4 regions of the Pseudoalteromonas sp. SR41-8 genome follow, and region 1 is predicted to be linked to each of the others. Evidence: predicted binding sites of a transcription regulator. Region 1 holds the regulator's gene; each other region holds the start of a gene.
The links. The regulator FliA, encoded in region 1, starts transcription of late flagellar genes. The targets are predictions, from matches to a motif close to CTAAAGNTNNNNNNNNNNNNGCCGATA.
Positions count from the first base shown of each region.

Region 2: a site for FliA is predicted at 2,636-2,662, ahead of H5162_RS19565 (DUF5610 domain-containing protein). Genes of this name have one in related genera too.
Region 3: a site for FliA is predicted at 3,072-3,098, ahead of H5162_RS04955 (DUF4402 domain-containing protein). Genes of this name have one in related genera too.
Region 4: a site for FliA is predicted at 4,361-4,387, ahead of H5162_RS05830 (VC2046/SO_2500 family protein). Genes of this name have one in related genera too.

Region 1 covers NZ_JACJEE010000010.1:91,753-100,157, forward strand. The annotation lists gene H5162_RS08925 (chemotaxis response regulator protein-glutamate methylesterase) at 1-1,068, opposite strand, end outside; gene H5162_RS08930 (chemotaxis protein CheA) at 1,137-3,335, opposite strand; gene H5162_RS08935 (protein phosphatase CheZ) at 3,350-4,114, opposite strand; gene cheY (chemotaxis response regulator CheY) at 4,132-4,515, opposite strand; gene H5162_RS08945 (RNA polymerase sigma factor FliA) at 4,556-5,266, opposite strand; gene H5162_RS08950 (MinD/ParA family protein) at 5,293-6,153, opposite strand; gene flhF (flagellar biosynthesis protein FlhF) at 6,146-7,627, opposite strand; gene flhA (flagellar biosynthesis protein FlhA) at 7,651-8,405, opposite strand, start outside.
Region 2 covers NZ_JACJEE010000044.1:157-8,561, forward strand. The annotation lists gene H5162_RS19555 (RNA-binding protein) at 164-643, shown strand; gene murI (glutamate racemase) at 606-1,421, opposite strand; gene H5162_RS19565 (DUF5610 domain-containing protein) at 1,485-2,606, opposite strand; gene trmA (tRNA (uridine(54)-C5)-methyltransferase TrmA) at 3,036-4,136, shown strand; gene H5162_RS19575 (DUF523 domain-containing protein) at 4,142-4,591, opposite strand; gene H5162_RS19580 (thiol:disulfide interchange protein DsbA/DsbL) at 4,657-5,295, opposite strand; gene H5162_RS19585 (thiol:disulfide interchange protein DsbA/DsbL) at 5,330-5,953, opposite strand; gene H5162_RS19590 (serine/threonine protein kinase) at 5,983-6,960, opposite strand; gene ccoG (cytochrome c oxidase accessory protein CcoG) at 7,025-8,405, opposite strand, start outside.
Region 3 covers NZ_JACJEE010000005.1:7,742-16,146, forward strand. The annotation lists gene H5162_RS04940 (hypothetical protein) at 1-1,102, opposite strand, end outside; gene H5162_RS04945 (molecular chaperone) at 1,128-1,922, opposite strand; gene H5162_RS04950 (DUF4402 domain-containing protein) at 1,931-2,401, opposite strand; gene H5162_RS04955 (DUF4402 domain-containing protein) at 2,412-3,017, opposite strand; gene H5162_RS04960 (SPOR domain-containing protein) at 3,137-3,769, opposite strand; gene galU (UTP--glucose-1-phosphate uridylyltransferase GalU) at 3,892-4,770, opposite strand; gene H5162_RS04970 (thymidylate synthase) at 4,806-5,657, opposite strand; gene lgt (prolipoprotein diacylglyceryl transferase) at 5,673-6,476, opposite strand; gene H5162_RS04980 (sulfite exporter TauE/SafE family protein) at 6,489-7,298, opposite strand; gene ptsP (phosphoenolpyruvate--protein phosphotransferase) at 7,380-8,405, opposite strand, start outside.
Region 4 covers NZ_JACJEE010000006.1:32,899-41,303, reverse strand. The annotation lists gene H5162_RS05850 (RNA-binding protein) at 55-294, shown strand; gene H5162_RS05845 (M28 family metallopeptidase) at 528-2,147, shown strand; gene H5162_RS05840 (general glycosylation pathway protein) at 2,193-3,137, opposite strand; gene H5162_RS05835 (DUF6172 family protein) at 3,344-3,646, opposite strand; gene H5162_RS05830 (VC2046/SO_2500 family protein) at 3,805-4,326, opposite strand; tRNA gene H5162_RS05825 (tRNA-Tyr) at 4,439-4,523, shown strand; tRNA gene H5162_RS05820 (tRNA-Tyr) at 4,573-4,657, shown strand; gene H5162_RS05815 (M48 family metallopeptidase) at 4,740-5,471, opposite strand; gene H5162_RS05810 (ion channel) at 5,557-6,537, shown strand; gene H5162_RS05805 (MHYT domain-containing protein) at 6,787-8,405, shown strand, end outside.

The DNA of each region.
Region 1 (8,405 bases):
CGATAGCCCAGCGTTAGCAACCGCCTGTGGCATACCATATACCACACTGGTTTTTTCATCTTGCGCCCAAATAGTGGCGCCGGCTTGTTTGAGCATTCTTGCACCATCTCGTCCATCAGCGCCCATGCCTGTAAGTACCACAGCTAACACATCACCTTGAAAAGATTTGGCTGTACTAGCAAAAGTAACGTCAACACTGGGCTTATAAGTGATCCGCGCACTGTCGTCCTCAAAAACACGTAACGTGCGATTTCCACCTCGTCCCTCAACCAGCATCTGTTGACCACCTGGCGCTAGATAAGCGACGCCTGGCATTAATCGGTCGCCTTGTTGTGCTTCTTTTACTTTTATTTTACACAAGCCATTTAAACGAGCGGCAAATGCTGGCGTAAACGCAGCTGGCATATGCTGTATTAACAAAATGGGATGTGGGAAGTTGGCCGGCAACTTAGTCAAAATAGTTTGCAGTGCGACAGGCCCCCCTGTGGAAGTGCCTATTGCAACTATTTGATATTTCTTACCCGAAGCACGTGTATTAGCTGCAATGTTCGAAGCGGGCGCTGTGCTGCGGTTAAAACTTCTATCAGGTTGAGTTATCGCAGGTCGACTTGTTGTACCTGCAGAAACGGAAGGTATTGATGTCGGTGTCGGCCTACTGAAGCGTGATAGACGCTTGCGTCCAATTTCTTTTACTTTATTTTGTAATAACTTAATCGCATCTTCATTATTACGAGCAATGTCTTCAAATTTTTTCGGTAAAAAATCTAAAGCACCCGCATCAAGTGCGTCTAAGGTTGCTGTTGCGCCATCACGGGTCAAGGAAGAGAACATCAGAATTGGGGTTGGATTTGCTGCCATGATCTCTTTTACAGCACTAATACCATCAAGCACAGGCATTTCAACATCCATAGTGATTACATCTGGACGCAATTGATTTGTCTTGTCTACCGCTTCTCTGCCATTTACCGCAAAACCAATTACTTCAATATCCTTATCTTGCTCGAGTATTTCGCTCACCCTGCGGCGAAAGAAACTTGAATCATCAACAACTAAAACTTTAACTGCCATTGGCATACTCTATGTAAATTTTATCTGTGAGAGCCATATATAGCTCTCACAATAAGATAAGAATTGGACTAACCTGCGTAATGTTTTAACAGGTTTGGAACATCTAAGATTAGCGCTATACCACCGTCAGACGTGATCGTTGCACCTGCCATACCAGGTGTTCCTTGTAGTAAAGCATCAAGCGGTTTAATAACAACTTCTTCTTGACCAATCAATGAATCCACTACAAAACCAACTTGTTGCGTACCTATTTGTACAATTACAACATGGCCTTGAGCTTTGCGTAATGATCTGTCAGCACCTTTAACTAACCAATGTTCTAAATAAAACAACGGTCGTGCTTTCTTACGAACAATAATGGTTAATTGGCCATCAACTACATTCGTTTTAGTTAAATCTAGGTGGAATATTTCATTAACACCAGCCAGTGGTAATGCAAATGTTTGCTCACCGACAACCACCATCAATGTCGGCAAAATAGCCAACGTTAACGGAACTTTAATTTCTAGGATTGTACCTACACCTAGCTCAGATTGAATACTCACAGAACCATTTAGTTGGGTAATTTTGGTTTTCACCACATCCATACCCACACCACGACCCGAAATATCAGAGATCTGTTCTTTGGTGGAAAAGCCTGGTGCAAAAATAAGGTTATAGGCTTCTGTATCAGATAATCGAGCAGCTTGCTCGTGATCAAGCACCCCTTTATTGATTGCTATTTTTTTCAGCTTTTCGGGATCCATACCAGCACCATCATCTCGGATGGTAAGCAAAATATGATCACCTTCTTGCGATGCTGATAAAGTTACAGTCCCAGTCCTTGCTTTACCTGCCGCTTCACGCACATCAGGCATTTCAATACCGTGGTCTACAGAGTTACGCACCAAGTGGACTAAAGGATCTGCCAGTGCCTCAACTAAGTTTTTATCTAAATCAGTTTCTTCACCCACGAGCAATAAATTGATGTCTTTTTTCAAACTGCGGGCTAAATCACGTACTACGCGAGGGAAACGACCGAACACTTTCTTGATCGGTTGCATCCGCGTTTTCATCACCGCACCTTGCAAGTCCGCAGTTACTACATCAAGGTTTGAAATGGCTTTACCCATCGCTTCACTTTCAGTATTGGTTGCTAAACTGACTAGGCGATTGCGCACTAGCACAAGTTCACCGACCATATTCATTATTTGATCAAGGCGTTTTGTATCAACGCGCACAGTGGTATCAGCTTGTGGTGGAACTGATTTTTTCGCAACAGCTGTCGCTGGAGCTGGCTTTTCAGCCGCTTTCGCAGGCTCAGACACTGCTGGTTTAGGCGCAGGTTTAGCTGCGGCAACAGGTGCTGGGGGAGGGACTGGTTTTTGAGCGGGTGTTGGCTCAGTATCTGCAACTGCTTGTGGTGCACTCCCTTTGCCGTGCAATTCATCTAATAATGCTTCAAACTCATCATCGCTGATCTCGTCTGGACTATTACTTTTAGTTGGCTCTGATGACGCTTGGGGCGGTTTAGGCGCAGTATTTTCGGTGCTTGCAGTATCTTTATTACTGACCAAACCAAAGCTACCAACACCATGTAATTCATCTAATAAATTATCGAATTCGTCATCAGTAATATCACTATTTGATGACTCATTGCTAACTGTTACTGCTGGAGTTACAGGACTTTGTCCTTTTCCATGCAGCTCATCTAGCAAACTTTCAAATTCATCTTCTGATATATCATCGATTTGAACATCTTTTTTATCGCTATCAACTTGACCATCAAATAACAAGTCAAATGCAAATGGATCATCAGAATCATCTAAAATAGCATCAGCATCAACAACAGGAGTATCGTCTGCAGGCTCAGCAGCGCCAGTTAGTTCTTCAGCAGTTGGCGGCAATCCCAATTTATGTAAAACAGCCAGCAACTCTGGATTTGCAGGTTCTGGTTTTTCTCGGCTTTGGATGGTCGCAAACATTTCGTTGATAGTATCGAGCGCTTGCAAGATCACGTCCATCAGCTCAGAATTAACCTTACGAACACCTTGACGCAATAAATCGAAAACGTTTTCTGCACCGTGACAAGCGTCAACTAGCTCAGTCATGCTTAAAAAACCTGCGCCGCCTTTTACCGTATGAAAACCACGGAAAATTGCATTGAGTAATTCGGTATCATCTGGGTTATTTTCAAGCTCCACCAGCTGTTCTGACAAAAGCTCAAGAATTTCTCCAGCCTCTACTAGAAAATCTTGTAAAATATCTTCATCGACTTCAAAGCTCATGCAGTTCTCTCCTCTTAGAAGCCCAAGCTTGATAATAAATCATCAACATCATCTTGTCCTGAGACAACATCATCACGAGATTCTTTATCAATAATTGGCCCTTCAGGGCCTGCAAGTGTATTTTCAGCAGGCGGTTTTTCAATGACTGGTGCTATTGTTTTTGTTTCGCTATCATCTTGGCTACCAAATGCTGTCAACAAGTGGATCAAGCTGTCTTCTACTTCTCTAACAAGCTCTATCACTCGACGGATCACTTGACCTGTTAAATCTTGAAAATCTTGTGCCATCAAGACATTGGTCATGAGTCCTTGCAACTCATCCGTTTTAGTTTGCGAGCTATTCATGAACTTATCTAAGCTGTGGCATAATGTTTTAAACTCACCTAGCTCAATTTCACGATTCATTAAACGATCCCAAGTGGGTTTAATGTCTGAAATATCATCTGCAAGCTGTTGGGCAATTGGTAAACTTGCTTCTACAGCATCCATGGTTTTATTAGCAGCGTTCTCTGTCATTTCCATAACATAGTTTAGACGCTGCTTAGCATCGGGGAGTGCGTCTTTGGTCAAATCAGCTAAACGTGTATCAAGCTCAAAATTTTTCAACGCATCATGAAGCTGACGCGTAAGTTTGCCTACTTCGGCAAATAATTCTGATTGCTCTTTTGACGCCGCATCAATAATTAACTGATCAGCTTTATCTTGTTCACCATTTTCAAGGTAAACCACAAGCTGCCGGGCTTGTTCTAAACTGATCTGAGGCGCAGCTGGTGCTGACATAAGCCTCTCCTATTTATTTAACCTAAACGCTCAAACACTTTTTCCAATTTGGTTTTCAGTGTTGCGGCTGTAAATGGTTTAACGATATAGCCGTTAACACCAGCTTGTGCAGCAGCAACAATTTGTTCTTTTTTAGCTTCTGCTGTTACCATTAAAACAGGGATGTGTTTCAGGCTGTCATCGGCCCTGATAGCGCGCAAGAGGTCAATTCCTTGCATGCCAGGCATGTTCCAATCTGTTACTACAAAATCAAATTCTTGATTCTGCAACATCGGTAAAGCTGTTGAGCCATCATCAGCTTCTTGTACATTTGTAAAACCCAAATCTCTTAACAGATTTTTGATAATACGTCTCATCGTCGAAAAATCATCAACAACAAGAATTTTCATGTTTTTATCCAAAACATCCTCCGGTGAGGTCTGAACCTATATTTACTTACTACTAGTTAATCCAGTCATTGATTTTTGCTTTGAGCTTAATCATCGCCTGACCATGTATCTGACTCACACGCGATTCGCTTACATCGAGTATATGTCCAATCTCTTTTAAATTCATTTCATCATTATAATAAAGCGACAATACTAACCCATCTCGTTCAGGTAAAGATTGTATAGCTGTTAATAATGATTGATTAAAACGTTCATTTTTAACGTTATTAAAGGGCTTGTCTAGTGCTAAATCATGTCCCACTGGTGTGATAACATCTTCATCAATTCCCAAGTCTTCTATACCTAAAACCTTACTTGAATTTACATCACTAAGAATATGATGGTACTCATCTAGCGTAATATCAAGTTTTTCAGCAACTTCACTATCTTTAGGTTCTCGATTCAGGCTGCTTTCTAGCTCACTAATCGCTTCAGCAACTCTGCGGCTATTACGGTGCACTGAGCGAGGAGCCCAATCACCTCGGCGCATTTCATCCAGCATCGCACCACGAATACGAATGCCTGCAAAGGTTTCAAAGCTTGCACCTTTAGTCGCATCAAAGTTTTTTGATGCTTCAATTAACCCTATCATCCCCGATTGAATCAAATCATCGAGTTGCACACTCGCGGGTAAACGAGCGATCAAATGACAAGCCACTTTTTTAACTAAAGAAGCATGTCGCTCAACAATCACATTTAAATTTTGTGTCGATTGATATCCCATCGCTTTATTCACCGATGCCGTCATAGTTAGCCGTTTACTAATTTTTCTATGAAAAATTCTAAATGGCCAGATGGTTGATTAGGTATAGGCCATTTAACTGCTTTTGTCGCTAATGTTTTAAATGCAATTGCCGCTGGAGAATTTGGAAATAAATCAACAATTACTTTTTGACGACGAGTTGCTTTACGCATGTTTTCATCATAAGGGACTGTTGCAACCAATTCCATTGAGACATCCAAAAAGCGATCCGTTACTTTTGAGAGCTTAGCAAATAGTTCGTGGCCTTCACGCATACTGCGCACCATATTAGCAACTATTTTAAACTTATACACACCATGCTCACGACTCAACACTTTGATTAATGCATAAGCGTCGGTTATTGAGGTCGGTTCATCACATACTACTACCATGACATCTTGCGCTGCGCGCGAAAAACTTAATACCATGTCAGAGATACCAGCAGCAGTATCAACAATTAATATATCAAATTCGGTATTCAACTCACTAAAAGCACGAATTAATCCAGCATGTTCTGATGGAGAAAGTTCCACCATACTTTGTGAGCCTGACGTCGCTGGTACTATTTTAATTCCTGCAGGCCCTTCAACTAAAATTTCATCGAGCTCACATTCACCTGATAGTACATGAGATAGATTACGTTCAACCCGAAGCCCTAACATCACATCACAATTTGCTAAACCCAAATCGGCATCCAGAACTAACACTCGGTTTCCGAGCTGACCCAACGCAATCGCAGTGTTAAGTGAGACGTTAGTTTTCCCTACGCCACCTTTACCACCTGTTACAGCGATAACTTTAACGCCGTTATTATTGTTTTGACTCATTTTACGCAGGCCACTTGCTTGATCTAATACTGTGTTAATCATACATCCCTACTGTGCTTGACGCTACTGCTTGGCGTCGTGAATGTTGTGCTTTTGTTCTTTTTAAATACAATTGTTCTGCTTTTTTTACTAATTTCTCTGCATTGGCGACCCGAATGTCCTCTGGAACGCGCTGACCGTTAGTAAGATACCCTATTGGAAGGCGATTTTGAATCGCTATACTAATAATCTCACCTAAACTTAATGATTCGTCTAATTTAGTGAAAATACAGCCACTTAATTGTACCTTCTTAAAATGTCTTACGGTTTCTTGTAAAACATTAATTTGTGCGGTCGCACTGAGCACTAAATAATTGCGAATATCGACACGTTGATTACGCATTAATGTATTTAGCTGCTCAGTTAAACGTAAATCACGTTGGCTCATTCCCGCGGTATCTATTAATACTAGACGCTTATTTCGTAAATGATATAAAACTTCTGCTAATTCATTGGCATCTTTAACTTGTTTTACACCACAACCGATGATCCGGCCATAAGTAGCTAACTGTTCATAAGCGCCAATACGGTAAGTATCAGTGGTAATTAGCGCAACTTTATCTGCACCATATTTTTGTGCGCCAAGGGCTGCAAGTTTTGCCACGGTTGTAGTTTTACCTACCCCAGTAGGACCAACAAGTGCATATACCCCGCCTTGGCGAAGGATTTCGTTATTTGTAGTATGCATTTGGTTTTCAACCATTTGCAATAGTGCTTGCCAGGCTTGCTGACGTGACACATCGTCCGGAATAAAGCAGGCCATTTGCTCTGCAACTTCACTGTCGATACCCATTCCAACTAAACGATCGATCATGCATGCGCGGGTAGGATCGCGACGCGCTAAATCTTGTTGCATCAAACCCGATACCTGATACTCAAGTAATTGACGCATCGCAGCCATTTCATCACGCATAGCGGTGATTTCATCTGTTTTGGCTGCACTTTTTGCTGGCATCGGAGTATCTAAATCATCAAAACCACTTTCTAGATCATCATCAAAACCTAAGCTATGTGCTTGCGTTTGTGGACGCGGCGCAGTATCGCGACGAGCAAAATCACTATGCGCTTGTGGTTCATGGCGAGCTTGCTGTGCTTGATGTTGTTGCTGTGGTTGATACTGAGTAGATGTATCAATCCCTGACTGGCTAAACATAGACGCAAGCTCAGGTGAGCGTGGACGCGGTGATTGGCGCTCTAATAATGCTTGTAAGCTATCAGCTACCGCAGCTTGCGGCTCATGCTGCGCACGTTGTGGCGCAGGTTTAACAAAGTTAGCATTCGTTTGCGGTTGCACCTTAGCAACATGTGGTTGTGCCGGTGCTTTCGGGGCTGCTTTTTCATAATCAACGGCGGCAACAATCTCTACCCCATTGGCTAATTTTTTATTTGACATGATTACAGCATCTACACCGAGTTCATCTTTAACTTCTTTCAGTGCGGTGCGCATATCTTTAGCAAAAAAACGTTTTATTTTCATGGTTCAACCCCTTTAAAATCCGATTATTGGCCTACTGAGCTGACAATCTTGATCTGTCTTTCGTCTGGTACCTCTTGATAAGACATCACTCGCAATCCTGGAATGGTGTACTTAACAAAACGAGATAACACAGTGCGTAACATTCCTGACGTTAGCAATATCGAAGGTTCACCGGCCATTTCTTGGTTTTGATGCGCTTCATTTAATGATTGTTGAAGTCGCTCTGCAAGTCCTGGCTCTATTCCGGCACCTTCGTCGCCTGCATTTTGTAGTGACTGATGCAACATCTGTTCCAACTCAGGCGCCAAGGTTATGACAGGGATTTCTGATGACATTCCAACCGCGTCTTGAACAATTAATCTGCGCAGTGAAATTCGCACTGCTGCGGTTAATACATCAGGATCTTGGCTTCGAGGGCCATACTCAACAAGGGTTTGTACAATTGAACGCATATCGCGAATAGCAACGCCTTCATTTAATAAATTTTGTAATACTTTAACAATTGCTGTTAGTGGTAAAATATCTGGCACTAGCCCTTCAACTAAACGAGGATGACTTTTTGCCAGCATATCTAATAGATTTTGCACTTCCTCGTGGCCGAGTAACAAGGCCGCGCTGTTAGTTAGTAACTGACTAATATGCGTTGCTACCACAGTCGCTGCATCAACCACGGTATAACCGAGTGATTGTGCTTCATCTTTTTGATCTGGTTTGATCCAAATAGCGTCTAGACCAAAGGCAGGATCTTTAGTAGCAATCCCTTTTATTGGACCAAATA
Region 2 (8,405 bases), on a different contig from region 1:
CAAAACGCTTTAAAAGAACACTCAATCGATGCTTTTTCGAGTCTTTTTTGATGTAAATTAAATTATTTCACATAAATATCATTGCTATGTTCATTTATCGCGTTAAGATAGCAAGTTCACAATGTTAAATTAATGTTTATTTCCTGTTTATTGGTAGATCAAAATGAAATTACCCGATCAAAAATCTCTTATCTCTTCAGTTATCCTTGCTGTTATTGGTTTCGTTATAGTTAATTTTGCGCTTTCGAGCCTACAATTAAGTCCTGCACTGTTATTTGGTGCTGGTTTATTAATTGGTGGTGTAGTTATAGCTGCAATGTCATCTGGCGATGTAGAAGAAGCCGAAGTAAAAACAAAAACACTTTATGTGGGCAATCTTCCTTATCGTGCAAATGAAGGTGTAGTTCGCGCTTTATTTGAAGAACAAGGTAAAGTGTTTAATGTACGCCTATTAAAGGATAAAAATACTGGCAAACGTCGTGGCTTTGGCTTTGTTGAAATGGCAGAGCTAGATGCTGATAATGCTATTGCAAAATTAAACGATAGCGAGTTCCAACAACGTACATTGAAAGTTCGTGAAGCAAAACAAAAACAAGATGATGAATCTAACTCTTTTCGTTCTGAGTCGGATCAATCAGCGTAACTAGCTCCACCGGTTGCTTATCAACATAAATAGAAGCCGTTGCGTAATAACGTAGCGGCTTTTTCTTGCCTGTACAATTAGCATCAAGCTCATCACTGCAATCTATATTATGCTCTTTGAGTATTGCACACACCCGTTTGGCTATTGCTACGCCGGAATCAAGTAATAATACAGTGCTGTTAAAATACTCATTCAAACCTTTTGCTAAAATTGGGAAATGCGTACAACCTAACACGACTACATCCACTCTATTATCAATAGCGAGACTATCGAGCTCTGCAACTAGTTTGTCTTGGATAATCTTTTTACTTTGATATGTTTGTTCCGCCAACGTTACAAGTTCAACACTTGCATATAAATGTACTGTGACAGCTTGACCATGCTGGCTTATCAACTGTTGTGTATAACTACTTTGTACTGTTGCTGGTGTGGCCAATAAGGCAATATGCTGTGACTTAGATAATAAAGCGGCGGGCTTAATTGCGGGTACTACACCGACGATCGGTATCGTGGTTAATTCGCGAAGTGCGCTCAGTGCTGAAGTAGATGCGGTATTACAAGCAATAACTAACACATCAACGTGTAATTGTTGTGTTTCTATAAAAATTAATAATCCGGTGAGGCGCTGAATTATGGTTTGTTGACTCAGCTTTCCATAAGGTAGGTAGGCGTTATCCATAAAATAACTATAACGGCCATCAGGTATGTATTGCTGAATATGCTTCAGCACTGTGGTACCACCAATGCCCGAATCAAAAACCATGATATGAGGTGACAAACAACTCGCTCCTTATAATAACTAAGCTGAGCAGTTTGCCACGCGGTGTACTGAAAATAAAGCTTATGCTTCACTCTCTAGTGCTGCTGAGCGCAATTTATTCATTTGCTCAAACATTGATTTTGTATAGTCGACTAATTTGCCTATTTCCTCTTGGTCTTGATTTAACCATTGTAAAATGCCTGACAGTTCATTTTGCAAACCAAGATCACCCGCTTCATTAAAGGCATTTTTTAGATCGTCATTAAATGGAGCTATTTTTTCAGCCACAGCTTTCTCTGGTGTTGGTTTATTCTCTTGATAGCCTTTTATTGCTGCAAACGTTTTAGTTTGCTTTAAGTCCATTGAAAACGCGACCAGCTGTTCGTTGCCTAAGTTGAGCTCTTGTGCTTGTTCAAAGGCTTGTTCCAAATCACCACCAAAAAATGTTTTACTAACATTTTGCAAGTCTTCCATCATTGCATTAATAGCCTTTTGTTCATCTTCGTTTAAGTCACCATTTACTGACATGCTAAATGATAACTCCCGCGATTGTGATGATGCACTGGCATAGCCTTCATTTTGACCATTACGCTGATAACTACTGGCTGATTGCTGTTTAAATGCATCAGCAAAACTAATACTCACCTCGTCACCTTCTGCAGTGGTGAAGTTATACTGAGCATTATTACTTAAACTTAAATACTGTGCTTGAGTAACACTGACAGAATCCGGTTTAGGGTTAAATAAATCCTCTTCAAACTCATCCAGGCCATTAAAAATACCTTCTTTGGATTTTTCTATGCCCTGCTCAATTTCGTCGTTTAGAATACCGGTATCTTTTAATTCACCATAAGCATCATCAATACCTGTTTGCACACCTTTGCGTGCATCACTAAGCATACCTTTGAGTTTTTCATTATCGGCTCCATTGACTTGCGCTTTCTTAACGGCACCAGTTACAAAGTCCAAAACGTTTTTGACGATTTCTTCAAAATCAAATAGTGGCTTGTCTTTTTTCTCTTCCGCGACAGGTAAGCCTAAAGCCTCAGCCATTTTGTCACCTAACACTTTTGCTGCTAATTCTTTACCACGTTGCTGGTAACTATCTTGAGGCGACTGTATTGTAGGTTGCTGTAATGCAGCTTTGTTACTGTATTTATTGACGTTGTTGTTTGGAACAAAGCCAAAGTTGCCAATTTTCATGATCCGACTCCTATTTTTGCTTACTTAAGTATCGGCCCAAAAATAAATAACTAAAGTAAAATGTACAAAAAAACAGCATTTGCTATTACTCAAAATTAGGGCCTGTTGACCTTTAAGGATTAAAATTTGTTCAACCTCGGGGCGATTTAATCGCGGCGCGAGATTTGTAACCTAGTGGGCTAAGTAAAAATTGAGCAACAAAGAGTTAATCGCCCCTAGGCAGAACCCTTCGGGCAGCGCGCGTTTGGCATTTATGCTACGTTATCGCCTATTTATGGGGAATAACCACACTACATAGGCTCTGCCTTGCCTAAAAACCAAACGCACAGCTGCAAAATTAACCTAGAAAGATAAACAGACCCTAGACAAATAATCCCTGCCCCCTACAATAGCGCCGATAAACAGCATAATGAAATAAGGTAGTAGGTAATGGCGGTTATAAAGATCGATACAACAGGATACGACGCACAGTTAAATGAAAAAGAGCAACGTATCATTGCGCAATTCCAACGCTTTGGTGTTGAACAATTAGAAGTCTTTGCCTCTGAGCCAATTCATTACCGTCAACGCGCTGAATTTAGAGTATGGCACGATGGCGATGAGTTATTCCACATTATGTTTGATCAAGCCACCAAAGACAAAATCAGAGTCGATGTGTTTGACCCTGCAGCGCCGCTAATTGGGGAAGTAATGCAGGCAATGATCGATAATCTTAAAGGCTGTGAAGTCTTGCGTCGTAAATTGTTCCAAATAGATTATCTTTCTAGTTTAAGCGGTGAGATTTTAGTGAGTCTGCTTTATCACAAACCACTCGACGAAGAATGGCTAGCAGCTATCAAGTCACTAAAAGAATCATTGAGTGAGCGCTTTAAAATTGATTTTATTGGGCGTGCTCGCAAACAAAAAGAAGTACTCGGTGATGATTTTGTTACTGAGCGTTTAACAGTTAATGGCCAGCAACTTATTTACCAACAAGTTGAAAACAGCTTTACGCAGCCAAATGCTAAAGTAAACATTAAGATGCTGGAGTGGGCACAAGACTTATGTAAACCACTAAAAAATGATTTACTAGAGCTCTATTGTGGTAACGGTAACTTTTCAATTGCCTTAGCTGGTTCGTTTAATCGTGTATTAGCAACCGAAATTTCTAAATCGTCAGTACACTCAGCGCAGTATAATATTGCTAAAAATAACGTAACTAACTTAGATATCATTCGTATGTCGAGCGAAGAGTTTACTCAAGCTATGAAAGGCGAACGAACCTTCTCACGTTTAGAAGGGATTGACTTAAGCAGCTATGATTGTCAGACCATTTTAGTTGATCCGCCGCGCGCAGGCATGGATACACTAACATGTGATTTGGTGGCTAACTACGAGAGTATTATTTATATCTCATGTAACCCTGATACGCTAGAGCGTGATTTAGAGCACCTAACTCGCACTCATGAAGTTAAACGGTTTGCGATTTTTGACCAATTTCCATATACCCACCACATTGAATCAGGGGTATTTTTACAACGTAAATTGTAAAGTATCTATGCCAGTGCTTTTACTAGCGCTGGCATTTGCTGCTCACTAAAGACTTTAATACCATTCTTTTCTAATAGCGAAGCCGTTAATCCCATTCCAACCACCTTAATACCACTGTGCGAGCCATCGTAAATTGTATTACGACCACAAGAAGGACTTGATTCCTTTAATAGCGCAAAACGAATATTGTACTGTTGGCAAAGGCGTAATGCTTGTTTTGCACCTAGCTGAAATTCCGGTGTCACATCATCACCAGTATTGGTAATCACTTTACCGTTGACGATTTCAGCAGGATCTCTAGGAGTGGATAAACCACCAGCAATCTCAGGACAAAAAGCGACTATACGTTCCTGCTGCTGCCATGCGATAAGCTGAGGATGGAGTAACTGTTGTCCGCTACCATCGTAGCGCACGGGAGCACCAAGTAAGCAACTTGAAACCAGTATTTTATGCATTTCTTACCACCTGCAACAAAAAAGCTCCGCGTACGGAGCTTTTTTACAATAAACACTAAACCGCTCTATTTAGCAGCTAAGTAATTAATCAATTTGCTAATATCTTCAGGCTCAGTAATACCTGATTCACGACCTAGGTTAAGCTTATATTTACCATTTACGATAAATGTTGGTACGCCACGCAGTGCCCCCTTATCTTTATAGTAATCTTGGTCACGCTTCATTTTTGAACTCATAGTGCGTACTGAAAAACTTTTATACAGTTTATCAAACTTATCACCGTCAACACCTTGCGCGACAAATACATCTTTAACATCAGCTAATTCATTAAACTTAGCACGTTTAACGTGAACATGATTAAACATAGCAGCAATAATGGCATCTTTTTGTGGTAGTACTTCAGCTGTTGCAAGTGCCTGTGAAATCATTTGTTGATTTTCAGGATCACGCACACCAACAAAATCGACGTGGCTCTTTTTAAACTCAATACTTGTATCAAGTTTAGGTTTAACCTCAACTAATAGAGCTTCGTAGTTATTACACGCTGGACAATAAAATGAGAAAAACTCTTTTACCTCTGGCTTTTTACTAGCGCGCTCAGATACTACATCATAATGCACACCTTCTTCATAAGTTGTTGGTGCTGCATTCGCGGCTAATGGTAATAAAAGTGCCAGCAATCCTGCTTTAACTAATTTGATCATCGGTAAAAACTCCAAAAATTATTGTTTTAATAGCTTATTGTTGTAATAAAAAGGCAACTAACTCATCAAGCTGCTCTTGGCTCTTGATGGTATTGATATTGATTTTATATTTATCATTAACGATAAACGTTGGTACACCGGTTAAGGCTCCCATTTGTGAAAACTTATTTTGCTTGTCTTGCATGGCTTTTTCCGCCGCAATCACAGGCATGCTAGCAATATCTTTATCAAAGGTATCGCTATCAATACCATTTACTGCAAGTAATGCTTTGACGTCTTTAATGTTATTGAGTGGAGCACGTTTTATATGAATGCTGTCAAACATTTGATCTGCAACTTGCTCACCTTTGTTATGCTGTTTAGCGATGATATATGCATAGCTCAAATTACTTTGCACTTCTGGCGCTAAACCACCTAAAAAGTTGACATGGTTTTTTACAAACTCAGTACCTGCAGGCAAGCTTTTTTCCATTGCTTTAGCTACAGCTTCAAACTTAAAACAGTGCGGGCAATAAAATGAAAAGAACTCTGTTACTTGTGAGGTTTTACTTTTTTCAATTTTTAGTACGTCATAGTGCTCACCAGCTTTAAAATCTGCAGCCATCGCAGCAAAAGGTAAACATAACAGTAGTAAACTCAATTTTAGTTTTTTAAGCATTGGACTCTCGTTTCAGATATTTTTAATAATTAGTTAGGCAGCAACTTCAGCGGCGGCTCTTGAAGTGCAGAATACTGCTCTTTCAGCGCTAAAATTTGTTGCTCCCAGTATTTGTCATCAGCAAACCATGAAAAGTTCCGCGGAAATGCCGGATCTTCCCAACGTTTAGCTAGCCACCCCATATAATGAATCATACGCATTGCCCGTAATGGTTCAATTAATTTGAGTTGAGTGTGATCAAAATCACAAAATTCTTCATAGGCAGTCACTAAGGTATCTAACTGTAACAGTTGATTGTTTCGATCGCCACTGAGCATCATCCATAAATCTTGAATCGCAGGCCCTTGACGACTATCGTCCAAATCAACAAACATCAACGCATCACCGGCCCACAGAATATTACCGGCATGGCAATCACCATGTAAACGTATAGTATCCACCTGCTGGTAAAGCGATTTCGTTTTAGCGATCACCATATCCAAAATAGTATAAAACGCGGTAGTTAAACTGCTAGGCACCAGATTACTGTTTTGTAACTGAATTTTAGCTGTATCTAGATACTCGTCACACCCTATGACCGGACGTTCGCTAAAAACATTGGCTTTAGCTGCTTGATGCATTCGACCAATCAAGCGTCCTAACACATCTAACTGATCAAGATTATCAACTTCAAAGATGCGCCCCCCGACACTTGGGAACAAAGTAAATAGATAACCATTATGCTCAAATAAGCTTTCGCCATTACGCTGTATCGGCGCAACTACAGGCACTTCAGCATCAGCCAATTCAAATGCAAAGCTATGCTCTTCGAGTATTTGTGCCTTACTCCAGCGCTCGGGGCGATAAAATTTCACCACATAACGTAGGCCATCTTCAGCTTTGAATTGATAGACACGGTTTTCGTAACTATTCAGTGCTAATAAGCCAGACTCTGCGTAAATACCAATACTTTCGACCGCATCTAAAATCGAATCCGGGGTGAGGTCAACAAAACTAAATTTACTCATAATTCTCATCAATTATAAAAAAAGCGGGAAAATCCCGCTTTTTATTTGTTATCAGTGTACTTAACTATCGCGCTTTAAAGAAGTTACTCGGCTGCGAAATTTGTGAACTTGGATTGTCCACTGGCGATAATACAAAATTAAACTCGGTCATAGGCGCTTTCAAATCATACGGATCCATCACCAATGATAATGGCACGTTATGCGATTCGCCCGCTTGCACGGTAAAAGTTTGCTTACCTATGTACTTAAAGTTCTCCAGTCCTACCACCTTAATATTAAAGGTTTGCTCGTATTGTGCTTTGTTGATCACTTTAAGTGTGTAGGTATTTTCGACAAGCCCATTAAAATCGACTCGATAGAGTTGATTTCGATCGCGAATAATATCTAAGTCCATTGGCTTACGCATCACAATATTCGTTACCAGCGCTGCGCTGAGCACCACTAATATAACAATATAACCAATAATCTTAGCGCGCAGAGGATTGGTTTTATTCTCTGGCGTTTCTAGGTTACGCTCAGTGGTATATGAGATAAGCCCGCGCGGATAATTCATCTTATCCATTACTCCGTCGCAGGCATCGATACAGGCGCCACAGTTAATGCATTCAGCTTGCAGACCATTGCGAATATCGATCCCTGTTGGGCATACTTGTACGCACAAATTACAGTCAATACAGTCACCTAAGCTAAGCTCTTCTCGATCTTGTTTACGACTACGTGGCCCACGATTTTCACCACGTTTTTCATCGTAGCTTACTGTGAAGGTATCTTTATCAAACATTGCAGATTGAAAGCGCGAATACGGGCAGATATGCAAGCACATAATTTCGCGCATCCATCCAGCATTACCATAAGTACATACAGTAAATACGATAATGCTAACCAGCGCATAGCCACCTACATCAAAAGTAACAAAATCCGGTAACAGCTGACGAATAGGTGTGAAATAACCAACAAAGGTAAGTGCGGTGTATAAAGAAAAAGCTATCCAACCTGTATGCTTGGCTGTCTTACGCCAAAATTTATCAAAGTCCATTGGTCGCTGATCAAGCTTCTTGCGTTGATTCGCTGTCCCTTCGAACTTTTCTTCAAACCAAATAAAAATAAACGTCCAGACTGTTTGCGGGCACGTATAGCCACACCATACCCGACCGTAAAAGGTGGTCACTAAGAATAACGCGAATGCAGCAAGCATCAGAATAAAAGCAAGAATAGTAAAATCTTGTGGCCATAGAGTTAGCCCAAAAATGTTATATTTTTGACCAATGAGGTCAAATAACACAGCTTGTTGGTCATTAAAGTTTATCCATGGCAGCGCCATGAACGCCAACATACCAAGAAAACCAATGCGCTGTCTTAATAGTTGATGTAACCCTTTAACCGCACGTACATAAATGCGATTGCGGGGATTAAATCTATCCTGTTGAGCATAGAGATCGGGCTTT
Region 3 (8,405 bases), on a different contig from region 1:
CGAATATATAACGGCCATCTGCAAGGCTTAACTGTTGTTCAATTAAAATGCCATTACGATAAAGCTCAACATCCCAACCAGGCTGGATAGCGCCTGTGAGATTAATCCGATTGTTATCTATTTTGCGATCTAACTGATAATTTGAAAACTTAAAACCACGGCCATATTGACCGTTATAACGACTACCTACTTGCGTTGCAGTGATATCACCAAACTCCAACTCGCTGGCTGCAAAAACACCGAGTAAGCTGTTATTAACATCTTGTTTAGAGAATGTCAGCCGAGAGTCAGTCAATAAATCTTGTTTACGTCCTGCTAAAAAATATTCTGCTGAAAGGTACGCAAAATCTTGTGCGCCTAATAATGAATAACTTGTACGGCTGCTATCATTATCACGACGATAATTTAGCTGCAAATCAGCCACTGGCATTGAAACCGCCTGATAGGGACTAGCCTTCCAAGGTTGTGTAGGTTGGTTATCCCCTTTACGCTGGTTGTTAAACAAACGCTTTTGCCTTTGTTGTTGCGCAGCAACAGGAAACAATTGCTCCGTTGTAAGCTCTAGCGTCAAATTCGCATAATCAGGAATAATAGCAACTGAGAAGGCGCGCTGTAAAACGGCTGCATCAATATAAATATCATCATCAATTAGTAGTTGCTGCGAAGATAGCGTAACAAACTGATTATTAAAAATTAATTGTTTAGGTTCAGTAGCATTTAGTGTAAATAAGTTTGCTTCATTGATAAACCAACCTGAAGCGGTGCCATTTGCAATATCAACATTAATAGCCAGTTGTAATATTTCGACTAAACCCGATAACCCCAATAACACACCTTGTTCGCTTTTTATCGCAAATGCTTCACCAAGATATTCACCGTTTAAGTGCAGCGAAAAGAGTAAAAATTCACCGGCGGCAATGCGCTGTGCTGCAGGTTGCCTGTGTTCGTCTATAACGGGCTGCTGTGCACTCACTTTCGGGTGCGGTTGATTTAATTTAGTTTGAATAGCCTTAAGTGTGCGCAACACATCAGCAGTTTGCACAGCACTAGCAAAACTCATTGAGCTTAAAAATAAAAGCCCAAGAGTAAATATACGGATCACTTTATTCGCTTAATAACGCTTAAGATTATTTCCCAATAGCGAGTGTGTATGAAGCAAAATCAACCCCTTTATATTCTTCAGCACCTTGATAATCGAGGAAAATACTGCCCTGTGTTGGCAGCTGTTTATCTTTAAATAGGCTCAGTGTTGCAATGGTAGTATCAACTTCTGGATACAGGCTTAAATTGCTAATTTCAGCTACTTTCTCATTCTCGCCTGATGCTGTTTTTATATAAGCGCTGAGTTTTCCATAACTACTAAAGTTGTTATGTCGTTGCAGTTGAACTTGAATTTGTGGCTTGCTTTGATTGCTATTTTTTATAATATTTGCCTGAGTGATCGTAACATTAGGTTGTTCTGGCTGCTCACGGTAAACAACGGGAATACTAAAGCTCATAATCATGTTGATCTGTATTCCTGATTTTTGCTCTTTATTTTCGTTAGGTAGAGCTTGAAATAATAAGTGCGAGCGGTATTCGCCTTGCTGCAAACCTTTTGGCTTTCGAATAGCAATTTTAACGGTTTGTTTTTCACCTGCTGCTAAGGTCACTTGCTTAGGGGATAAACGTGTCATTGGCGATAAACTGTTTTCGGTCACTTGCGCTAAATTATTATAACCCCCACCTGGTAAAGCTTGTTTTTCACTCCAGACTACTCGGTACGTACGTTGTTCATCAGAATTATTGATCACCGTGACTTTAGCACTACGCTGGCGTTCATCAAAAGTAACACGGGTAGGTGAAATCAATAAGTTTGCCAAGGCCATTTGGCTAAAAAATGCTGTTAGCAGCACACACATCACTGTTAATTTATTGAACATCTCAGTCCTTAGTAGTCAATCAAAATTTCTAGGTTAGTAGTTGAGGAGTAGTCGCCATCGGAATAGCTTTTACTACTAGGTTTTGTTATTAATGTGCCGCCTATAAACACTTTCGCCTCACCTAAATCATCAGTGATGGTAGATTTTGGAAAGCCATTGAGACGTACTTCAAAATCGGCGCTGCTGCTACCCTGTGCGTTGTGCTGTAAGGTTACAGAATTAACTAATTGCATAGTTAATTCTGTATGTGCAGGGAAATCGGTTAGTAATAGCTCAGCAGGTCGTCCTTTCTCTAGTACATAAATTTTACCCATAGTATTTATGTCACCGTTCGCTTTGATTATCACGGAACTAACATTACTGTTACTTGGTATGACTAACGTGCCAAAATCAAGCGACTGTTGCTCTATGGTATTTGCGAAATGGTTAGGGCTGTAAATTAAAATACTTACAGCCACTGCATAAGGTAAAAGTCGCACTAGAAGCGATTTAATAAGCGACTTCGATTTGGAAATCACCAGAATAGACTCCATCAGCATAATCTTTAGAAAACGCTGCTGAATCGGGTGTACTAAGTGTCGCTCCTATATTGAACGATACTGTTCCATCTGTAGAATCAACCATTAAATTAGGTGTTCCATCTGTATAAGTTTCGTTTTCATTAGGGCCTGAAGTAATTACATAAGTCCAGTTCCCAATAGTAAAGTTTGGCCGCCCATCATCTTTAGTTCCTTCATATTCTAAAGTAGTTTGTGTAGGGCTAATTATTTTTAATTGTGCATTCTTAACCGCTTCAGATACAGTAAAAGAAGCGGGAACTCCATCATCAATGATCGAAATTGAAGCATCTGTACCTGTAGAGCTACTAGTAGAGACAGGACTTGCAGCTGGTAATGGATTAACAACTATACTCGCAACATGAGTGCCAGATAAATCTGCAACTGCACGGATAGTACCAAAGCTTAAATCATCATCCTTGTCTAATTTAACTGCATTCTGCACAGTTACTTCGGCACGGAATGTAGAAGTAGTAGACACCGCACTAAAAGATATAGCTAGAATACTCACAGCAAGTATTGGAAGAGATCGTTTCATATTAAATCCTTATAAAAATGGGGCATTACCATAAAGAGCCCCTATCATAAGATTTATCGGCAATTAGAACAATTACTTTAAGATTAATTACATAAAAATCAGATAAATAACTGGCTTAGTTAAAGTGGCTCACCAACAAACGGAGCACTCAGGCATTTTTGGCCTAAACTTTGCGCTAAAGAACAAAATAGATTGGCCTCAGTATAATTTTGAAATGGCCCAACTCGTAACCCATACATGGTAACACCTTTATTTTGACGCTCAGTCATTACAAAATCTAATTGGCTAAATGCCTGTGGATATTGCTGCTGTAACTTTGTTATTTGCGTTCTCACTCTTTGCGGTTTTAAATACAGCCCAAGTTGCGCGCCTGGCAGTGAATTGTTATACAGTGGCTGGGGGCGGTTTTCGATAGTTTTTGAGGAGTTAGCAGTATCAGGGGTCTGTATTTTTTCAGCATAATGAGCCACCGTAACATTATCTTCGCGAAGCACCGCTGGGTTTTCTGCAATATCAGTTTGAGAGGAAAGTGCCATTATTAATAGTTGCAAGTCTTCCTCCATCGCAGCTAAACGAGTAATACTCTCTTGTTGCGAGTGCCATTGCTGAACATACTCTTTGACTTGTTGATCAGAAATTAATGCAGGCTGCTGTTCCACCGGGTTAGCATTAATACTACTGCACCCACTAAGCCAGACAGTTGCTGTAACCAACACTGTGGTATACCAAGCTTGCTTTTTAAAACACATCATCTGTTAGCATCACAAAATAAATAATGCCATATTATAAGCAAAGTCAGTGCCAGTTTCAGGATTTTTAAGCAATAAAAAAGTGCCACTAAGGCACTTTTATAAGTTAGGCTCAATAAATGAGCTTAAACTAAGGTTTTAATAAAATCACTTAGTTCATCTTTAAATTCATCACGACGCAGTGCAAATTCAATAGTAGCTTTTAAATAGCCCAACTTACTACCACAATCATGACTACGCCCTTTTATCGCATAAGCAGCAACAGATTCTTTTTCCATCAACATAGCAATTGCGTCTGTTAACTGAATTTCGTCGCCGGCGCCTGCGGGAGTTTTTGCAAGTAATGGCCAAATATTTTTACTTAGCACATAACGACCTACCACAGCCAAATTTGATGGTGCGCTATGCACAGGAGGTTTTTCAACCATATTAAGGATCGCTGCGCTTTGCCCTTGTTCAAGCTTTACGTCGCCTAAATCGACCACACCAAACTTATCAACATCCTGCATAGGCACAGGCTCAACCATTATTTGGCTTTCGCCGTTTGCATTAAAGCGAGTAATCATTTCAGCTAAATTATCTTTTTGAAGATCGCTTTCAACGTCATCAATAATTACGTCTGGTAAAATAACCACAAACGGTTCGTTACCAATAATCGGCGCAGCGCAGTTTATTGCGTGCCCTAGCCCTTTTGCTTCACCTTGGCGAACGTGAATAATTGTCACATCTTTTGGACAAATAGCTTGTACTTCAGCAAGTAACTGACGTTTAACCCGCTTCTCTAGCGTTGCTTCTAACTCAAAGCTGGTATCAAAATGGTTTTCAATAGAGTTTTTACTAGAGTGAGTCACTAATACAATTTCTTTAATACCCGCAGCAACCGCTTCATTAACTACATATTGAATCAAGGGTTTATCTACAATCGGTAACATCTCTTTTGGAATAGCTTTAGTAGCTGGCAACATACGGGTGCCAAGTCCTGCAACTGGGATCACTGCTTTCATTATTCTCTCCTTAAAACTATGATGCTTATTAATTGTTACACTGAAAACGGGTATTTAATTGCATCGTGGCATTGATAGCCATTTACCTCAAAGTCATCACGGGTGACCCACGTTTCGATATCTTCGAGTGATTTAATATTTGGATTAATCGTCAACGTAGGTGATGCAAATGGCTCACGCTGTAACTGCACATCGCGCATTAATTCCAGTTGGTTCTCATAAATATGGGCATTAACGATTTTATGATAGGCCTTACCTGCTTTGTGGCCAGTGATCTGCGCGACCAGTGCAAGCAATACAAAACATTGAATTTGATTGAAGTTCAAACCAAGTGGCACATCACAACTACGCTGATACGAGGTTAAATAAAGCGTATCGCCAAGAAGCGAAAAAGTATGCGTGTGCATACATGGGCGCAAACACCCTAACTCAAATTCACCCGGATTATAAAAAGTGATGATCTCGCCTCTGTCATCCACACCATTTTTTAAATTATCAATGACTTTTTTCAACTGATCTAACGCAGTGCCATCAGGGCGTTGCCAATCACGAGCTTGTACGCCATATACTCGGCCCATGTCATCCTCACCTTGGCGGTTCGGATTATTTAACCATGCTTGGTTTTCATTGGCATTAGCATCCCAAGTCATGCAACCTATGTCACGAAATTGCGCAGCGCTACTATAACCACGTAAATAACCTAACAATTCAGCTATCGCCGCCTTGTAGTAACTTTTACGGGTAGTGATCATTGGGAACTTATTATTTGCCACATCATACTCAAGCTCGGCATTGATAACCGTTAAGCAACGAGTTCCTGTACGTTTATTTTCAACCCACACGCCTTCATCAACGATGCGCTGACATAATTCTAAATATTGTTTCATTGTTAACTTCTTTTATTAAGCTTTGCTGGCAACAGCTGGCTGTGGCTTTTTATACGCCCATATTATCAAACCTAGGCCTGCGATGACCATCGGCAATGACAATATTTGCCCCATTGAAATAAAGCCGCCAAATAAACCTAAATGCGCATCGGGTTCACGTACGTACTCAACGCAAAATCTAAATACCCCGTAGCCTAGTAAAAATAATCCGCCTACGCTGCCCGCTGGACGTGGCTTTTTTGTAAACACATACAGAATAATAAACAGCACTAGGCCTTCTAAAAATGCCTCATACAACTGTGATGGGTGACGCGCCAGTGGACCACCAGTTGGGAATACCATAGCCCATGGTACATCGGTAGTTCTGCCCCATAATTCGCCGTTAATAAAGTTACCAATACGCCCTGCTAAAAGGCCAACCGGCACTAGCGGAGCAACAAAATCCCCCACTGCAAGTAACTGTTTTTTACGTGTCCAGGCAAACACACAAATAGCGGTTATCACCCCTAAAGTGCCACCGTGGAAAGACATACCACCTTGATCGATTCTAAATAAATACAGTGGATTTTCTAAAAAATAACTAAATTGATAAAACAGTACATAGCCAATCCGACCACCCAGAATGACTCCCAACATACCGTAGAACAGTAAATCACTGACCTCTTCTTTTGTCCACCCCGAGTTAGGTTTAGCCGCTTGCCTATTTGCCCACCACATCGCAAAAGCAAAACCAATTAAATACATTAAACCGTACCAACGTACGCTGAGAGGACCGACAGAGAAAATAATCGGATTGATGTCTGGAAATTCAAGAGCCATAAAAATTAAACCTTAACTAAAAACCATTTGAAGCGCGATAATAACCAGTAACACCGCGAACACTTTTTTTATCGTTGAAACAGGTAAATAATGCGTTGCTTTGGCTCCAATTGGTGCCATAAACCACGAAGTTATCACTATACCTAATAATGCTGGTAAATACACAAAACCTGCAAAGCCATGTTGTAAATCGGTTACTTGCCAACCAGCGCTGATATACCCCACAGAGCCAAATAACGCAATCACAATGCCACATGCTGCCGCGCAGCCTATGGCTTTTTTAATATCAACTGAAAAATAATGTAGTAGCGGCACAATCAATGCGCCGCCACCAATACCAATCAAACCTGATAATCCGCCCATCACTGCACTAATAGCGCCAATAATTGGGCCTCTTGGCATAGGTTTGACCGCGACAGGTTTATTACGAGCAGACAACACCATACGAGCAGCAATAAACACCACACTAACAGCAAAAACGATGCGTAATAACTGTTCTGGAATTAAACTCGCGGCAAAACCACTGATCAGAGCACCAAGTCCAACGCCAGACATAACCCAAGGCGCAATTTCCCATGGCACATTTTGATTCTTATGGTGCGCTAATGCAGATGACGTTGAAGTGAATAAAATAGAGGCAAGCGAGGTAGCAATAGCAATAACCAGTACATGATCAACCGCAACAACATTAAAATGCACTAATAATGAACTCAGTACTGGCACAATAATTAATCCGCCGCCAATGCCTAATAACCCAGCTAAAAAACCAACCACACAACCTAATAGCGCGCAGCTGATAATCAGGATAACTAAATCATGCATCGTACACTCTTATAAAATTGAATTTATTATATGCATATACTAATCGATTATATCGAATCTTTACAGCACTCGTTTAGGCTACTAAGAAGCCTGATTTGGGGTATAAAATAATTCACCAAGTTGATGCTCAATCATAAAATTACGCGTTAACCTAAGCACTTGTTTTGCAGTAGATTGTGCTAAACACTCCGCCAGTAATGCTTCCATATCGCTGGCTTTTAAACGTCTTAATACCCATTTAACTTTACTTAATGATGAGTAGTTCATACTCAAGCGTCGATAACCCATCGCAATCAGCAGTATTGCACCTTCAGGATCGCCACCTAATTCACCACATAAACTAAAGGACATTTCATATTGCTGACACTCTTTTGCAACTTTTTGCAGTACTCTTAATACCGCAGGATGATAGGGATTAAATAAATCAGCAACACGCGCATTAGAACGATCGACGGCAAGTAAGTATTGCGTCAAATCGTTACTACCCACAGAACAAAAATCTACTTTTTTAGACCATTCAGGGAGCATAAATACACTTGAAGGGACTTCTAACATTACGCCAATCTCTGGGCGTTCAATGGCTTGCTCTGGGTATTTTTCTTCCAGTTCAAAATAGGCTTGCTCTAACAACGCTAAAGATTCATCAACCTCTTCGGTACCGCTTATCATTGGCAGCATAATTTTTAAATTACCTAAACCAATATTTGCTCTAACCATGGCTTTGAGCTGATCTAAAAAGATCTCTGGGTGGTCCAATGTGACACGAATACCCCGCCAGCCTAAAAATGGGTTTTCTTCAGTAATATCAAAGTAATCAAGTGCTTTATCACCACCAATATCAAGCGTACGCATCACTACAGGTTCTGGATGATAACTGGCTAATACTTCGCGATACCAATTCTCTTGTTCTATTTGTGATGGAAACTGGCCTTTTTGCATAAACCAGGCTTCAGTTCGGTATAAGCCAACGCCATCACAGACTTTGGTGTTAGCTTTTTCAGTATTGAGTTCCAAACCAGCATTGAGCAACAAGCTAATATGCTCGCCATCTAATGTCACTGCATCGCATTCTTGCTCAGCCACAAACTTGTCGTTTAATAGACTTTC
Region 4 (8,405 bases), on a different contig from region 1:
AAACGGCTTTTCCTTGAGACAATCCACACTGTTATTTTTAAAACATGGTTCTTTATGAAACTATTAGTTAGAAACTTATCACGTACTATCACTGAACATGAGATCCGCGTACTTTTTACTGAACACGGTAAAGTAGCCGATTGTAATTTAGTACTAGATAAAGAAACCGGCCAATCGAAAGGCTTTGCCTTTGTAGAAATGCCAAACGATGCAGAAGCTGCTGTAGCAATAAAAGCATTGAATCAAAGTACTGTTGATAAAAGCAAGATCCGCGTAAAGAAAGCTGACGCTTAAACGTGTTATTTTGTTGCAAAAGGCCAGCACTCTTCGCTGGCTTTTAGCTTTTCCCCACACAACTTCTGCGCCAGTCCCTTTCACCCAACGAAATTTAATTCAATCACTAAATCATAGTACCCAAAATCAACTAATTGTATTTTATAAAAATATCTGCGCTTCATGGCAAAAAACTAGACAGCAAAACCGACACCCCATATAGTCACAGTATGTATCCTTAAAAACCTGCAATTATGTCTCCTCTTTTTAAATCACTCAGTATAACTTTATTATTGGGCTTAACTGGCTGTTCAGAGCCTACTCAAGAACAGGCAACGCTTGACAATACAACCAGTGTAAATTTAAGCAATATTAAACAACATATTAAAACCCTTGCCTCAGACGAATTTGAAGGACGCGGTCCATTAACGCGCGGTGAAGTAAAAACTGTGGGTTACTTAAGTGACCAATACCAAGCGCTTGGATTAACTGGCGCATATAATAATAAGTTTTTACAGCCGGTAAAAATGGCGATGGTAACCGCTGATCAAAACATGCAATTAAAAATTGGCGACTTGAGCTTTACCGCTGGAAAAGATTTTACGGCGCGAACGAAACAATTACAGCCACTTATTGATGTTCGTAATTCAGAGGTAGTATTTGTTGGTTATGGCATTAATGCGCCCGAGTATAATTGGAATGATTATAAAAATATTGATGTAACGGGTAAAACGGTTGTTGTGTTAGTAAATGATCCTGGGTTTGCTACGCAAAACGATGCGCTATTTACCGGCAACGCCATGACCTACTACGGTCGCTGGACTTACAAATACGAAGAAGCCGCTCGCCAAGGCGCAGCCGCAGTATTTATTGTGCACGAAACAGCGCCAGCTGCATATCCTTGGGGCGTAGTTGAAAGCTCAAATACAGGCACAAAATATACCTTGATGGATAACAACCTAAACGCATCAGAACTACCGGTAATGGGTTGGCTAACACTCGATGCAACCGAGCAGCTATTTAAATCAGCAAACTTGAGCTATCAACAATTAAAGCAACAAGCACTTAACGACGACTTTAAAGCTACTGCGCTTAATTTAACAGCAAACCTTGCATTTAAAAACGAAGTGTCACACGCTAAATCACACAATGTTGTTGCGCAATTAACGGGCAGTGAAGCGCCTGATGAATATATTGTGGTCAGCGCACATTGGGATCATTTTGGCACTAAGCAAACTGATAGCGGGCCAAAAATTTATAATGGTGCAGTTGATAATGCCTCAGGCAGTGCTGCCACAATTGAAATCGCTCGTATATTAAGTAACATGCATAAACAAAAACCGTTTAAGCGCTCGATTATTTTTGCAAACTTTACCGCCGAAGAAACAGGGTTAATTGGCTCAGAGCAATTTGCCAGTGGCGAACTTATCCCTACCAAGCAGATGGTCGCTCTGTTAAATATTGATGGTATGAATGTGCTAGATGGCACCGATTACATACTGCAATACGGTAAAGGTTTATCACAAATGGAAGACTACCTTAGCAAAGCCGCAAGCAAACAAGGCCGTCATGTAAAAATGGATCCCGTGCCACAAAACGGCCTATTCTTCCGATCAGATCACTTCTCACTAGCTAAACAAGGCGTACCTGGTTTACTGTTTATGAGTTTAGGTGATACAGATCCAGATTATATTGCTCATAAATACCATAAAGAAGCTGATGATTACTCTGCTCAGTGGTCATTAGGTGGTGTAAAACAAGACATCGAGTTAATTGTTGATATCGCATCACAACTGGCAAACAACGGTGATTGGCCAAAATGGCAAGCAGATTCAGATTTTAAAACTCGTCGCGCCCAAGACCGCGCAGAATAAATTAAGTTGAGTTGGGGTAGGCATTCATCGCCTACCCCATTTTTATTAATGCCCTTTCTTATTGCGTTGTGCGCTCAATAATAAGGTTTCGGCTTTTGCCCCTAAATACACATAAATAGCCAACGCAATCAATAGCCCTACAACCGCCAACATCATATAAATTGCCGGTAATAAATACTGCGACTGCCCCAGCGCTGCCTTAAACATCGTTAATAACGCTTCAATAGACACTGCAATTAAAATAGTTGAAATAAACCGTGTGATAGTGCGCCGCGTTGAACTGTGCCTAAAGATATCTTTATGCATTAAAATTTCTTCTTCGAGAATCGTTTTACCTAAATCAAATATTGCTAACGCGAGGGTGATAAAAATGATGATCGTAAACGGTTCGAGCGGATCATTTTCTATAGAGCGGACAAACAGTAAGCTATAAATATCACCAAACACCCTACCAAGTAAAAATAACACTAAGATAAATAAGCAACTGACAATAATGCCATAACCCGCTTTAAAAAATGGCGTCATCGTGGCGCGAGTACGATCCCCCATAATAAATTCGATTAATTGCGTTAGACATACATCAATCACTAAATAGCGATTTTCGCCATATGAAGCATGTAACGATTTTATTGCTGAAATACATAAGTGATTGGTAGCGATCGAAATATAGGGCGGCGTAAAACGAGTATGTTGCTGCTGTTGGATACCTTGAAAATACGGCCGTTCACTCAAATCCTGTGAATCGCCACGATTATTTAAGGTTTTCATATACTGACGTTTAAAGCAGACATTATTACCTAGCTGCACGCCATTTTTATCTAAACAGTATTGTAATTCTAAAAATGGGTATTGAGCGATTAAGTAACGATTATCTTGTTGTTTTTTAACACCGTCTTCTAAGCTTGCTAGCACTGAGTCAAGTAAGTCGTGGATCACGGTTTGGTATTCTTGGTAACGTTCGACGCTACTGATATAACTCATTCTTGCCATGTGTTTGCTCCTAACTGCATAATTAAAAGTAATAGCAATTACAGAACCAACTTTACAAAAACTTATAAATCAATTAGTTGTATTATTTAAATAAAATAAAAAATCTATTTCGCACCAACCAGGTGCAAAATAAAGTGCTGGACTTACTTTTTTGCAAGCACAAAAAATGGGCTACTTAGCCCATTCTTTCATTAAATCAATTACTTTTAAATTTCATCATCAGAGTCTTGCACTTGACGTTGTGCAGCTCTAGCAATGATTTCAACATAAAACGACTCTAAGCCTTGTTTTTCAATTTCGCTGATTGAGTTGCTAATTTCAGCAACGTGCACCACTTGGGCATCTTCAGCAGTGTTACCAAATTTACAATCAAATGCCCAGTAATCAGCATCAATTGGCAACGTTTTGTTACGCTCTCTTTTCAAATACTTTTTTACTTCATGCTTTGCAGCATCTACCATGCGAGGGTATTTGATTTTCTCGTGATTCAGCGTGAATGTTTTCTTCATTACGTTCCTAATTACCTTGATTTAATGATGATGGCAATAATACCAAGTAAATTGGAAATGCCATTTGGGGTCATTATAGCAATTGCATTTAGTTTGTGGATGCTTTTTTTCACTAAAATAAATAAAATATTTTTACCGATAATTATTACAGCTTAATATCACGCTTGGGCAAGGTGTAAGGGTTGATGAAGCTCAGCATTATTAAGGCTATCGTAAAATGCAGCCGCATCCATTTGCGGATGATCCAGCTGTGTTTCTTTATCTAAATGACGCTTTCGCACGACAAGTTCGCAATTATCAATCACCATTAGTGGAATATGGTTTTTATCATCTCTGATCACTAATGGTTCCGGCGCAAGGCACGAGCGTAAACGAATATCTGCCATGCTGCCTTGTTGTAATAGCTGTGCATTATGTTGGCCAATGAGCATATCAAATTCATCTGGAGCCAATGCTTGCTCAGGCCCTGCCCCTAATTGTTCACGTAATTGCGCTTCAGTTGGTGTTGAAGCATGTGCATCAAATGGGGTTTTAGGGAGATGAAATTGACTAAAATCTAACACGTCATGAGAAAGCATTGCCAATAATAATGCAAACTCGCCACGACGGTGTTCTGAGACACTTTTGGCAAGACGATTGTTAAGTTGACTCTCTGTGATTAACAAATCATCGATTTGCATAGACTTTAGCCGATTGCAGTTAGTAATAGATATTTATCGGCTTTATTTAATATTTCTTTAGCTTTTTTCTTTACTTAAATGCTCACTTTGCTATTATCAGCGCCGTTGCATTGGAGGGGTTCCCGAGCGGCCAAAGGGATCAGACTGTAAATCTGACGGCTCAGCCTTCGCTGGTTCGAATCCAGCTCCCTCCACCACTTTTCTTACCGCTAAGTTAAGTGGGGCCAAATGCGACAAAATTAGTGTGGAGGGGTTCCCGAGCGGCCAAAGGGATCAGACTGTAAATCTGACGGCTCAGCCTTCGCTGGTTCGAATCCAGCTCCCTCCACCACTTTTCTTATCTATCAGCAAAACTTCATTCTTCGAACTTTATTCTCGCTAACTTTATCCTCGCTAACTTTATCCTCGCTAACTCATTCGACTACCCATTGTAAACTCGCACCGTGTTGCCTTAACCATTTTGTTGCTTGCTTATAATCAGGATAAAACTCACTGACGCGCTGCCAAAATGCGGCACTGTGATTTAAATATTTCAAGTGAGCTAGTTCATGCACAATTACATAATCAATAATACTCTGCGGCGCACTGGCTAATAACAAATTAAAGGTCAATTCTCGTCGTCGATTACAACTGCCCCAACGACGCTTATAAGTATGAATGCGAATACTGCTAGGTAAAGCCTCTGCCATTTTTAGGCAATAAGCATGTACACGCATTTCAATATAGTTTTCTAATTGCTCATGTAAAAAACTTTCGAGCAAGGTTTGGTACATTGGCTGCTGATGCTTAACCCGTCCAGAAAGATTTAGCTGTAACACATTCCCCTGCTGATTTTTTACTAGCTGCCATGCGCTGCGCGAGCTGACACCATAAGTCAGTATCATAGGTTGTGAAAAAACCAGTACGCGATTATCTTGTAATGGGTATTGGCGAGTATCAAGCATTTGACTTTGCTTATTAATTTGCGCATTGATCCAGTCAGTTTTACTTAGCAGCCAGCTTTCAAGTTCCTTTTTAGCAACCCCAACAGGCGCATAAACTGTGACACTTTGTTGCTGGACTTTGATAGCGACAGTTTTGCGGCGGCGACTACGTTTTAATGTATATTCAAACAAACCTAACTCTTGTAATTGACCGACAGTCATTGAACTAATTAACAGGTCACTATAATACCTTGCAAAATAACTGCTAATCTATAACTAAGTAGAATTAAATAAAGCGATATCAAACATGCCTGATAAGCCTTGTTGTCGTTATACCTCTCCCGATGGCCATCATTGTCAAGAAACAGACATGGGCTCAGGTTTTTGTTTTTGGCATGATGCCAAATTTGATAAGTCAGGCTTAGATCTGACCCAAAAATTAGAGCGCTATGCAAAAAAGGGAGGATTATTACAGGGATTGCAATTAAAACGCGCTAACCTCAATGGGCTTAATTTGATAAAACAAGATGATGAGGATGGTTTTGATTTATCTTACAGTAATTTTTATCGTGCAACGCTCACCAACGCTCACCTGTTTAATAATAAAATAGCCCACAGTTCACTGATGAAAGCCAACTTGCACGAAGCAAGCCTGCATTACTGCAACCTACAAGATACAAATTTATTGGGTATAAAACTAAACAACACCCGTATTGATAACATTGAGCTAGGCGCTGAACTATTACAGGAAAAACAAGCTAAAGCAGCGCTTAAACATACAGATAAAAGCGCAGCCCTTGACTTATTTGAACAATCAGAAGAAATATTTCGCAATTTACGTAAAGCATCAGAACAACAAGGCTTATTTGAACTGGCGGGTAATTTCACGTACAAAGAACTGCGGATGCGTCACGCACAATATCCACGGGGTTCAAAAAAACGATTAGCCTCGAGCTGTATTGATATGTTGTGCGGGTATGGTGAAAAGCCTGAAAATGTGATCCGTTTTAGTTTGTCACTGATCATCTGCTGCGCCCTGTGTTATTTTATTTTTGGGGTGATGGATGCTGGTCGTATTATGCAGTTCAATCCGGCGGCAACATTAAGTGATAATTTATTAGCCCTACTTAATAGCTTCTATTTTAGCGTGGTTACTTTTACAACCTTAGGATATGGCGATATTACTCCGGTTGGTTTCTCCCGATTCGTTGCTGCAGTTGAAGCGTTTTGCGGGAGTTTCTCTCTGGCACTATTCGTAGTCGTATTTGTCAAACGTATGACCCGATAATTACCGATTACTTTATCTGCGAAAATAAATAGTTCAGCTAAATACCTGCTATAAAACTGGTTATAAATGATGCTATCATTACGCACAATGAAACTTAGCGAATTGATTTTAAAAAATTTTTGATTTTGTTAAATTTTGCAGCTAAATATGTAAACAAATAACAGGCATTTGCGCAAAATTAATTAATTGTCTTAACATATATTTCAGGTGATATTAGTTATTACTGAAATAACAGTGTATTGAGCCGTTATGCTTACCGCTTTTTTTATTACCGATCACGATCCGAGCCTTCTTATTAATGGTGTTTATGACCCATTTTTAGTCGCTCTGTCTGTTTTAACGGCTATTTTCTCTGCATTTTTTGCAACTTACATGATCGATCTGGCCAAAGAAACACGCTTCAAAAGTTATCAAAAATTAGCCAACTCAACGGCTTCCTTGGTACTTTCTGGCGGTATTTGGAGTATGCATTTTATTGGTATGTTGGCATTTTCACTGTGTACAAATATCAGCTACGACCCAACACTCACCTTTTTATCTTTCATTCCAGCATTTTTAGCCTGCCTAACTGGCGTGTCATTATTAGTAAAAAATAACGCCACTATTTTCAGTTTAATACTGCCCTCGGTACTACTCGGCGCAGGTATCGGCACTATGCATTACAGTGGTATGGCAGCAATGGAATTGAGCCCGCTGCTACGCTACGATCCATTGATGTTTGGGTTGTCAATTATCGTTGCCGTTGTACTGGCGTTTATATCTTTATATGCTCGCTTTAATATTAAAAAGCACCTCCCAACACTAAATTCTTTGCAGACGCGGTTGATCAGCGCAATCATTTTGGGTTTTGCTGTTGCAGGTATGCATTACATGGGAATGGCGGCAACACGGTTTGTTGCAACCTCGCCATTAATTGGTAATGACAGCGCCAGCTCAGAACTTACATTTGTTGCTATTAGCGTAGTGTTCGCCACCATTATTCTAACCGCGATAGTTGCTATCATTAACGGTATGGTACGCTATCGCATGTTACTTGAAGAAAAAACAGGGAATGAATCTCGCTTAGAGGCTATTTTATCGACCGCTATAGATGGCATAGTAACAATTAACAATCGCGGTATTATCTTAAGCTTTAATAACGCTGCAGAGAATATTTTCGGCTGGCATAGCACTGATGTAAAGGGTAAAAACATAAAAATGCTGATGGCAGATGATATCGCAGCCGAGCATGATGAATATCTATTAAAGGCACATCACATCGATTTAGGTAAAGTTATTGGCGTCAATCGTGATGTTCTTGCTAAACATAAACAAGGTCACCTATTTCCTATTCGCTTAGGTATTGGTGAAGCAAACCAGCCAGGACAAGAGTCAATATTTGTTGGCTTTATTACTGACTTGACTGAGCAACGCAAACTACAACAAAACCTCATAGCGAAAGAACAACAATACCGCTCGCTGATGAATAATATGCCTGGCGTGGTATTTCGCTGCCAGTTGGATAAAAGCTGGAGCATGATTTTTATTAGCCCTAGCATTAATGAAGTAACTGGCTATGTCCCATCGGAATTTATCAATCAGCATATTCAGTTTAGTGATTTGATTTTTAAAGATGATAACAAACGCATCAATAAATCGGTCGAGCAAGCGATCGCTGCTAAATCGCAATACTCAATTGAATACCGACTACGTCATCGAAGTGGCAAGCTAATTTGGGTGCTTGAGAAAGGTAGCTTTGAGTTCAACAAGCAAGGTGAAGCGATTTGGATCGACGGCGTTATTATCGATATTAGTGAACGTCGTGAATACGAAGATAAATTAAAGTTGGCGAAAATAGCCGCCGAAGATGCAGCTCAAGCCAAACAGTC